Linked DNA regions of Myxococcus xanthus. The protein of the gene in region 2 interacts with the protein of the main gene of each other region in a pairwise test. Links are inferred from orthologs where the notes say so. Each region holds a gene or a part of one and is shown on either strand. Other genes may lie near its edges.

Region 1 (3,941 bases), 1.7 Mb from region 2 along the record:
AGTCCAGCGGATGACGGCCGGCACCGGTGTGCTGCACAGCGAGATGAACGGCGCGGATGAGAACCTCCACTTCCTGCAGATCTGGATCATCCCGGACCGCAAGGGCCTGACGCCTGGCTACGAGCAGAAGGCCTTCCCGGAGTCCGAGCGCCAGGGCCGCTGGCGGGTGGTGGCCAGCCCGGACGCCCGCGACGGCAGTCTCACGGTGCACCAGGACGTGGTGCTTCACGCGACGCTGCTGGGCACAGGCGAGCAGGCGACGTACACGCTCGCTCCGGGCCGCCACGCCTGGCTGCAGCTGGCGCGGGGCAAGGCCACGCTCAACGGCGTGGAGCTGAAGGCCGGGGACGGCGTCGCGGTGGCGGACGAGTCGCAGCTCGTCCTCTCCGCCACGGAGCCGGTAGAAGCGCTGCTGTTCGACCTGGCCTGAGGCCACCTCGCTGAACGAAAGAGAGCACGACATGAGCCGGGACGACTTGAACGCGGAGCAGCTTCCCCCTTCGATGGAGACACTCATCGTCGCGCCCTCACGCGACCTGGGCGACGGGTTCGAGGTGCGGCGCGCGCTGCCCTCGGCCCGCCGCCGAATGGTGGGGCCCTTCATCTTTCTGGACCAGATGGGCCCCGCTGGCTTCCAACCCGGCCACGGCCTGGATGTGCGGCCCCATCCGCACATCGGGCTGGCCACCGTCACCTACCTCTTCGACGGCGAAGTCATGCACCGGGACAGCCTGGGCACGGTGCAGCCCATCCGCCCCGGCGCGGTGAACTGGATGACGGCGGGCAACGGCATCGTCCACTCGGAGCGCACCGGCCCCGGCCCACGCGCAGCGGGCAGCAAGCTCTTTGGCATGCAGGCGTGGGTGGCGCTGCCCAAGCGCCACGAGGAGACGGCCCCGGCCTTCGTCCACCACCCCGAGGACCAGATGCCCTGCCACGAGGGTGAGGGTGCGCGGATGCGCGTCATCACCGGCACCGTGCACGGTCAGCGCTCGCCGGTGCGGACGCTGTCGGACATGTTCTACGCGGACGTGGCGCTGGAGGCCGGCGCGCGCTTCGTGGTTCCGGCCGAGCACGAGGAGCGGGCGATGTACCTCGTCCAGGGCACTGTGGAGGTGGACGGCATGGCCTTCGAGCCAGGAGAGCTGCTCGTCTTCCGGCCCGGCAGCGCCGTCACCCTCCACGCCACCGCGGCGGCGAGGCTGCTGGTGCTCGGCGGAGAGCCCATGGACGGGCCGCGCTACATTTTCTGGAACTTCGTCTCCAGCTCGAAGGAGCGGCTGGAGCAGGCCAAGGAGGACTGGAAGGCCGGCCGCTTCGCCGCCGTCCCAGACGAGACGGACTTCATCCCCCTGCCCGAGGCCCCCCTCCCGGTGCGCTACCCGTAGGCGCGCGGGCCCCCGGGAGCCCGCAAAGCAGAAGGCCCTTCCCAGCAGCGTGGGAAGGGCCTTCTTCATTTCAGCTCAACCGCTGGAAGCGCGTGAGGCTCAGGCCTTCTTCGGCTCCATCGCCGGCAGGCCCTCGAGCGCGTCGAGGATCTTCCGCTTGTCCTTCTTCTCCGTCGCCTTCGGGGGCGCATTCACGCGCGGGGGCGGACGCTCACGGGTCAGCTGCCCGCCCTGGAGGAGGATGTTGACGTCCTCGGCGTCCAGCGTCTCGTACTCCACCAGCGCGTCGGTCACGCGGCGCAGGGCCTCGATGTTCTCCGTCAGCAGCTGCTTGCCGCGCTCGTAGCAGCCCACGACGATGCTGCGGACCTCGGCGTCAATCTGCCGGGCGGTGTCCTCGGAGTAGTCCTTGGACGAGTTGAAGTCGCGGCCCAGGAACACCTCACCGTCGCTCTTGCCGAACGCCAGGGGGCCCATCTTCTCGCTCATGCCCCAGCGGCACACCATGGCGCGGGCCGTCTCGGTGGCACGCTCGATGTCGTTGGCGGCGCCGCTGCTCATCTCGTCGAACATGAGCTCTTCGGCGATGCGCCCGCCCATGGCCATGGAGATCTGGTCCAGCATCTGCTTCTTGTAGCCGTTGACCTTGTCCTCGGTGGGCAGGCTCCAGGTGACGCCCAGGGCCTGGCCGCGCGGGATGATCGTGACCTTGTGGAGCGGGTCGCAGCCCGGAAGCAGCTTGGCCAGCAGCGCGTGGCCCGCCTCGTGGGTAGCGGTGTTCCGCTTCTCCTTCTCGGTCATGATCATGGAGCGCCGCTCGGGACCCATGAAGACCTTGTCCTTGGCGGCCTCGAAGTCGCTCAGGTCCACGCGCTCCTTGTTCTGACGCGCGGCCATCAGCGCCGATTCGTTGACGAGGTTCTCCAGGTCCGCGCCCGTCATGCCCGGCGTACCGCGAGCGATGACCTCCAGGTCCACTTCCGGCGCCAGCGGCACGCGGCGGGTGTGCACCTTCAGCACGCCCAGGCGGCCCTTCACGTCGGGACGCGGCACCACGATGCGCCGGTCGAAGCGGCCGGGACGCTGGAGCGCCGGGTCCAGCACGTCCGGACGGTTGGTGGCGGCAATCAGGATGACGCCGTCGTTGGACTCGAAGCCGTCCATCTCCACCAGGAGCTGGTTGAGCGTCTGCTCGCGCTCGTCGTGTCCACCGCCCAGGCCCGCGCCACGGTGACGGCCCACGGCGTCGATTTCGTCGATGAAGATGATGCAGGGGGCGTTCTTCTTGCCCTGCTCGAAGAGGTCACGGACGCGGCTGGCGCCGACGCCCACGAACATCTCCACGAAGTCCGAGCCGGAGATGGAGAAGAACGGCACGCCGGCCTCGCCGGCCACCGCGCGGGCGAGCAGCGTCTTGCCCGTTCCCGGCGAGCCCATCATCAGCACGCCCTTGGGAATGCGGCCGCCCAGCTTGGTGAACTTCTTCGGGTCCTTGAGGAAGGCGACAATCTCCTCGAGCTCTTCCTTGCACTCGTCCGCGCCGGCCACGTCCGCGAAGGTGACCTTGTTGTGGCTCTCGCTGAGGAGCTTGGCCTTCGACTTGCCGAAGGTCATCGCCTTGCCGCTGCCACCCTGCAGCTGGCGCATGAAGAAGATGAAGAACAGGAACAGGAAGACGACCGGCATCCACTGACCGAGGATGGTCAGCCAGAGGCTGTTCTGCTCCTCCCGCTCGTACTTCACGTCCACGCCATTGCTGCGGAGCTGGTTCAGCATGGCCGCATCCGGCGCCGGCCCCGTCGTGCGGAACTTCTCCGACGTGTCGGTGAACTTGCCGGAATAGGTGTTGCCCTTGACGGCAACCTCCTTGACCTTCTTCTCCTCCACCTTCGTCAGCAACTGGGTGAAGGACGGTTCCTGGACCTGGTCGTTGCCCTGGGAGAAGAAATTGTAGAAGGCGACGAAGAGGACGATCAGGATGACCCAGAGCCCGATGGTCTTGTAAGTCGAACGCACGTGTCAGCTGCCCTTTCGGAACTCGGCGGGATGAGGGCCGCGCTGGGAAGAACCCCAGCTTTATCCATCACTTGGCCGACACCAGGCGAGCTACCCAGCGGCGGACCGTATCAGCAACAGCAAAAAGCCCTCAACTATTTAGGGGGCCGCGCCCATCCCCCGAACTGCGACTCTGCCACTCTATAACGCCGCGGTCCGCTGAATGCTCGAACCGGGGGGAACCGCCCAGAGGTACTCCCTGGCGGCCGCACGCGGAACCACCGGTGGCCAGAGGCCGGGGAGCCACAACACCTGCCCCTCGGCATCCGCCACCACCGGCCGCGTGGCCCGTGCTTCCGCGGGCACCCGAAAATCAACCAACACATCTTGAAGCTTGCGTTGTCCCCCAGCAGTGCACACCCGGTCGCCGGGGCGACGTGTCCGCACGGTCAGCGGCCAGCGCGTCCCGTCCCCGAGCGCCAGCCCGAGCACGCCCGCAGGTGGAGGTCCGAACTCGACGGAAAAATTCCAACCCGTCCCCGCGAGCGCGCCCCGCGC
Region 2 (5,557 bases):
ATTCTCATGGAGCCCCTTGCATGAGCAGCCTGTACGGGGGAAGACGGATGGATGGCATGGAATCCTCGCGTCATGAACTCCGACCCACGAGGGCGGGATCCGTCAGACGTCCTACGTGAGCTGCGGCGGCAGCTGGGGCCTGGGATGGGGCGCCGCCTCCTGTTCGCGGTGCTCGGCCTGTTCCTGCTGGTGGGGCTGATGACCAGCTACGCCCAGGTGGAGCCGGACGAAGTGGGCGTCATCCTCCGGCTGGGGCGCTTCGTGGGAACGGTGGAGCCGGGCCCGCATTTCCGGGTGCCCTTCTGGGTGGACCGCATCGTGAAGGTCCCGGTGCAGCGTCAGCTCAAGGCAGAGTTCGGTTTCCGCACGGAGGCCTCCCGCTCGCGCGCGGGCTCAGCCTATGCGGCGGAGTCATCGGACATGAAGCGCGAGTCGCTCATGCTCACCGGTGACCTCAACGTCGCGGTGGTGGAGTGGATCGTCCAGTACAAGATCAAGGACCCGTACCAGTACCTCTTCAAGGTGAAGAACGTGGAGAGCATGCTCCGGGACATCTCCGAGGCATCGATGCGGGCCGTCGTGGGAGACCACTCGGTGAACGAGGTCCTCACCACGGGCCGCCAGGCGGTGGCCACCCAGGCCAAGCTGCTGCTCCAGGACCTGGCGGACCGCTACGAGACGGGCGTGGACATCCAGCAGGTGGTCCTCCAGGACGTGAACCCGCCCGACCCCGTGAAGCCGTCCTTCAACGAGGTGAACCAGGCCATCCAGGAGAAGGAGCGCGTCATCAACGAGGCCTACGCCGAACTGAACCGCGTCATCCCCCGCGCGAAGGGCGAGGCCGAGGAGGCGCTGCGCAGCGCCGAGGGCTACGCCATTGAACGTGTGAACCGCGCCAAGGGTGAGGCGGACCGCTTCGCTCGCGTCTACGAGGAGTACCGCAAGGCGCCGGACGTCACCCGCCGCCGCATGTACCTGGAGACCGTGAGCCAGGTGCTCCGGAGCGCCGGGCAGAAGGTCGTCCTGGATGAGTCCGTCAAGGGGCTCACGCCGCTGTTGAACATGCAGGCGACCGACCCCGCGGTGTCCGGGAGCGCGAGCCAGACGGAGGGCCGCCGATGAGCCGCCTTGTCATTCCCCTTGGCGTATTGGCCGTACTGGTCGTCGTGGTCGGCTTCTCCGCGACCTACACCCTGAGCGAGCACGAGCAGGCCGTCATCACCCGGTTCGGCGAGCCGAAGGGCTCGTCCGTCGTGGACCCGGGGCTCCACTTCAAGATGCCCTTTGTCGACACGGTGAACCGCTTCGACAAGCGGTGGCTGGACTGGCGCGGTGACCCGAACCAGATTCCCACCAAGGACAAGAAGTACATCTGGGTGGACACCTTCGGACGCTGGCGCATCGTGGACCCGCTGCGCTTCTTCCAGCGCCTGCGCGACGAGCGCAACGCGCAGTCCCGGCTCGACGACATCATCGATGGTGAGACGCGCAACACCATCGCGTCGTTCGCGCTGATTGAAGCGGTCCGCTCCACCAACCGCCCCTTCGAGGACGACGAGTACACCGCCGAATCGGAGCGGGCCGAGTCGCTGGAGCAGGTCGCCCAGGGCCGGGACAAGCTCACTCGCCAGATTCGGCTGCGGGCCGCGGAGATCGTCAAGGAGTTCGGCGTGGAGCTGGTCGACGTGCAGATCCGCCGCATCAACTACGTGGACGAGGTCCAGGTAAAGGTGTTCGAGCGGATGATCTCCGAGCGCAAGCGCATCGCCGAGCGCTCCCGCTCGGAGGGCATGGGCCGCGCGGCGGAGGTCCGGGGTCAGCGTGAGCGTGACTTGAAGGAGATCCGCTCGGCGGCCTACCGCAAGGCCCAGGACATCACCGGCGCGGCGGACGCCGAGGCGACGAAAATCTACGCGGAGGCCTTCGGCCGGGACCCGGAGTTCTACCAGTTCATGCGGACGCTGGAGGCCTACCCGGATGTCGTGGACGCCTCCACGTCGCTGTTCCTGGGCGGCGACTCCGAGTTCTACCGGTACCTGCGCAGCTCCAAGAAGTAGACGGGAAGGGCGGGGCGTCAACGGCATCCTGGCCGCAGATGCCCCGCTTCCGTGCCGTACGGAGAGGGCCTGGACTGCCTGGGCCGCTTACGGCACGTAGGGACAGTCGAAATAGATGTCGTCAGAGACGCTGTCCCCCATGAACTGGCGGACCTCGAATCGCACGTGCGCCACGGTTCCCGGTGTGCATCTGCCGAAAGCCATCGCGGTCATCGTGATGTCATCGCCGAGCATCATTTCGTCGGTGTAGTACGGAAACGGGCTGCTGATGCCGCCGCAGTCAGTGATGGTGGCCGTCAGTGGCGTCAAGGCCTGCTCTCGGTGCTGGAGCGGCGTGTCATCCTCCGCGCCGAGAGGCTCCGGCAGTCCACCCAGCTGTCGCTGGTGGGCGGTGTCCCACTCGCCATGGAAACGCGCTTGCTGGTGCTCATCGGCTCGGCCTGGCATGGCGAGTCGCAATACCCGGAAGGCGACCGCTTCGACCTGACGCGGACGGGCCCGCAGAACCTGCCCTTCGGACATGGCGTCCACCTCTGCCTGGGCGCACAACTGGCGCGCACGGAGGGGCCGGTGGCGTTGGAGGCGCTGCTGGACCGCTGTGGCGCGCTGGCGCGCGGCCCCAGTCCGATGACGTGGCAGCGCACGCTGGTGGTACGAGGACCGGTCACGCTCCCAGTCGTGTCGCGCCCCGAATGATGCGGGGTGAGTCTTCTCCGTGGGTCGGCGTGCGTCGGGCTCCCGGGTCGCGAGACGCCGTCCGCAAATCAGCGCCGCGCCTTCTGCCCGGCATTGGTGGTCTCCGCCACGAGGCACATCACGGAGTAGAGGTTCATCGTGTAGAGGCTGTTCTCCGGCTCCAGGTCCGCCGCCTTCTGGAACAGCGCCGTGGCGCGGTCGCAATCGCGCTGATGGTTCAGGAGAATCATCCCCAGCCGGTTGTAGAGCGGCGCGGGGGACGACAGCAGGCCGATACCTCGCTCCAGCAGCTCAATGGCCTCGGCCCACCGACCCGCCTGTTCCAGCCGGATGACACGCTGGAGCACGTCCTCGTTCGCGTCCTCCTGCTTGGGCGGCGGTGCCGGACGCACCGGGGCCACGGCGGACTCGGAGACTGGCTGCGCCCTGGGACGATGAGGCACCGTCGCCTGCGTCACCGGTGCGGCGGGGGGCTGGGCCATCTGCGCCGTGCCAACGTCTCGGACAGGGGCTGCGCCTCGCACAGTGGGCGGGGGAAGTTCATACAGCTTCGTGACGCCGCGCTCCTCCAGTGACGCGAAGAGGGCGTGCAGCTCCACTTCCGTGAGCTGGGTGATGAGCGCCAGCTCCGCCAGCGACGTGTGTCCGTCCACCAGCGATAGGACATACGCCTCGAAGGGGCTGAGCTTCAGGTTCGCCACGCTCAAGCCCCCAACGATGAAGGGCCGCGCATGGGTGCCTCCTATGGGCGGCTGGAACGAGGCGACACGCGTGGCCTCCGCCTGCGGTGCGCGCGGCGTGCCCGAGGTTCCACGGCGCTCCGGCTGGGTCAGCAGCGCCCGGACCAACGACACATTGTCCCGGGGCGGCAGGTCCTCCACGTGACGCACGAGCAGCAACTCACAGCGCTCGCACTGGAAGTCGCCCACCTGCGTGGGGGCGCCGCAGTGAGGGCACGCGTCGTCCTCGGGTGGGTGCTCGAATGCGAGCGCATCCGCATAGTAGTGCTTGCGGATGGCCGCTCGGATGGACCTGCGCACCGCGACGAACGGCAACACCTGGGTGACGTCCACCGTCCGGACGATTTCCTCCAGGGCCCGCTGTCGCTGGGGCTCGGCAATGGCCACGTACAGCGTGCCCTGTGCCAGGCGCAGGGGCATGAAGTCGAAGCCCTCCGCGAGCCGCACCGGCACCTTTTCGAGCAACGCGGGCGCCACCGTGGCCTGCGCCAGCTTCTCCGTCGAGACGAAGCGCGTCTGGAGCTCCTGGGCCAGCAGCCGCAGCACCGGCGTCTCGTCCACGCCCAGCCGCACCAGGCACTCCCCGAGCTTCTGGCCTGTCTCCTGCTGATGCGCGAGCGCACGGGACAACAGCTCTGGCGTCAGCACGCCGTCCAGCACCAGCCGCTCTCCGAGTCTCCGCGTCATGAACCGGGATTCAAGTCGCTGTGCCGGCTTCGCGTCCACCGGCATCGTGGGTGACGGCGCCTGATGCGTGCTGCCGGGTTCAGAGCTCGTTGAAGACGAGCAGGCCGCGGGTGGTGTCCACCACGTACACGTGGCCATCTCCAGGGACGCGGATGCCAATGGCGCCCTCGAGCAGGTTGTCGGTCCGGCCGGGGTCTGATTCGCGGAAGGTGTTGAAGTAGGCGACCTCGCGCGGCTGGGTGGGGTTGCCGACATCCAGCACGCGCAATCCCTCATGATAGTAGGCGATGTAGAGCCGCTGACCCTTGAGGATCATGTTGTGGATGGAGGTCTGGGGGCGCAGTTGGTACCTGCCGATGAGCGGGATGGCGGTGGGGTCCGTCACGTCCAGGACGCGCAGGTGGGCGCCTTGGTATTCGCCTCCCTCGAAGGCGATGGTCTTTCTCGCGAAGGTGCCCACCGCGCCCGCGTGGCTGGTCGTGAAGCTGTTGTCGGTGTCGAACGCGTAGTGGCCCAGCTCCCGTGGGTTCGTCGGGTCCTTCACGTCGAAGACGATGTACCCCGCGAAGAAGTGATTGACGTAGAGCCGGTCCTGATAGGCGAAGGAGTCGTGCGCCGAGGGCGTCAAGGACGTCGTACTGGACGCCTGGAAGCGGCTGAGCAGTTGGGGGTTGAGCGGCGTGGAGATGTCGAAGATGAGCGTCTCGCCGTGCGGCGCGGGGCCTGGAGACACGGCATACAGCCGGTTGCCGTCCACGAAGAGGGTGTGGACGTCCAGAGTTGCTCCGCCGGGTGCGTTGCGCACCAGGATGGGGTCCGCGGGGTTGGAGATGTCGAAGACCAGGACGCCCGCGCTCCTGCTGGCGATGTAGAGCGCGTCCTCCTTCGTCCATGCCGCGTTCCAGTACGAGTCGCCCGGCAGGGAGATTTCCTTCTTTCGGATGGGATTGCTCGGGTCGCTGACATCGAAGACCGTGAGCCCGCCGGGCGCATCGGTGCGGTCGTGGTTGATGGCCACGACGTAGGCGTGCTTCCGGTGGACGTAGACATCCACTGGCCGCCCCATGGAGATGGCCTGCTCCGAGATGAGGCGAAGGCCGCCTGACGCCTCGGCTTCATTCCGGCCCCAGGTCATCCGCGCGGCCTCGAAGGTGCCCCAGGAGGAGACCTTGCCATTGGAGCAGCGGACGAAGCAGCCTGTTACCAATCCCGGCTGGGGAGCGTCGCAGCCCGCGAAGGCGAGGTCCCGCTCCACGCCTCGCTGGGTGAACCGTGTCGCGATATGGAATTCGCCATTCAATTGCTGGCGCGTGAGCGCGTGGCCGTCCAGCGTTCCCGTGCTCCCGTCCTGGGGAACCCGAATGCCGGCGAAGTCCG

Evidence for each region. Proteins that work in one complex are often made in the same cells at the same time.
Region 1: the proteins of hflC (region 2) and ftsH interact in binary tests that used the Escherichia coli proteins (3 or more experiments, as listed by UniProt). The link is inferred for Myxococcus xanthus from one-to-one orthologs.

The regions. Positions count from the first base shown.
Region 1 is NZ_CP017174.1:5,358,726-5,362,666, forward strand. The notes cover bases 947-3,941. They hold ftsH (ATP-dependent zinc metalloprotease FtsH), read right to left. Parts: upstream 3,405-3,941; coding sequence 1,488-3,404; downstream 947-1,487. Other genes in these bases: BHS09_RS21965 (pirin family protein), read left to right, coding at 947-1,388; tilS (tRNA lysidine(34) synthetase TilS), read right to left, coding at 3,585-3,941. Outside these bases: BHS09_RS21960 (pirin family protein), read left to right, coding at 1-430; more of BHS09_RS21965, read left to right, coding at 462-946. UniProt on the Escherichia coli protein: Acts as a processive, ATP-dependent zinc metallopeptidase for both cytoplasmic and membrane proteins. Plays a role in the quality control of integral membrane proteins.
Region 2 is NZ_CP017174.1:3,696,314-3,701,870, forward strand. What follows is about bases 98-3,087. They hold hflC (protease modulator HflC), read left to right. Parts: upstream 98-1,118; coding sequence 1,119-2,057; downstream 2,058-3,087. Other genes in these bases: hflK (FtsH protease activity modulator HflK), read left to right, coding at 145-1,122; BHS09_RS15655 (hypothetical protein), read right to left, coding at 2,145-2,366; BHS09_RS15660 (cytochrome P450), read left to right, coding at 2,379-2,753; BHS09_RS15665 (GspE/PulE/PilB domain-containing protein), read right to left, coding at 2,822-3,087. Outside these bases: more of BHS09_RS15665, read right to left, coding at 3,088-4,180; BHS09_RS15670 (LVIVD repeat-containing protein), read right to left, coding at 4,260-5,557.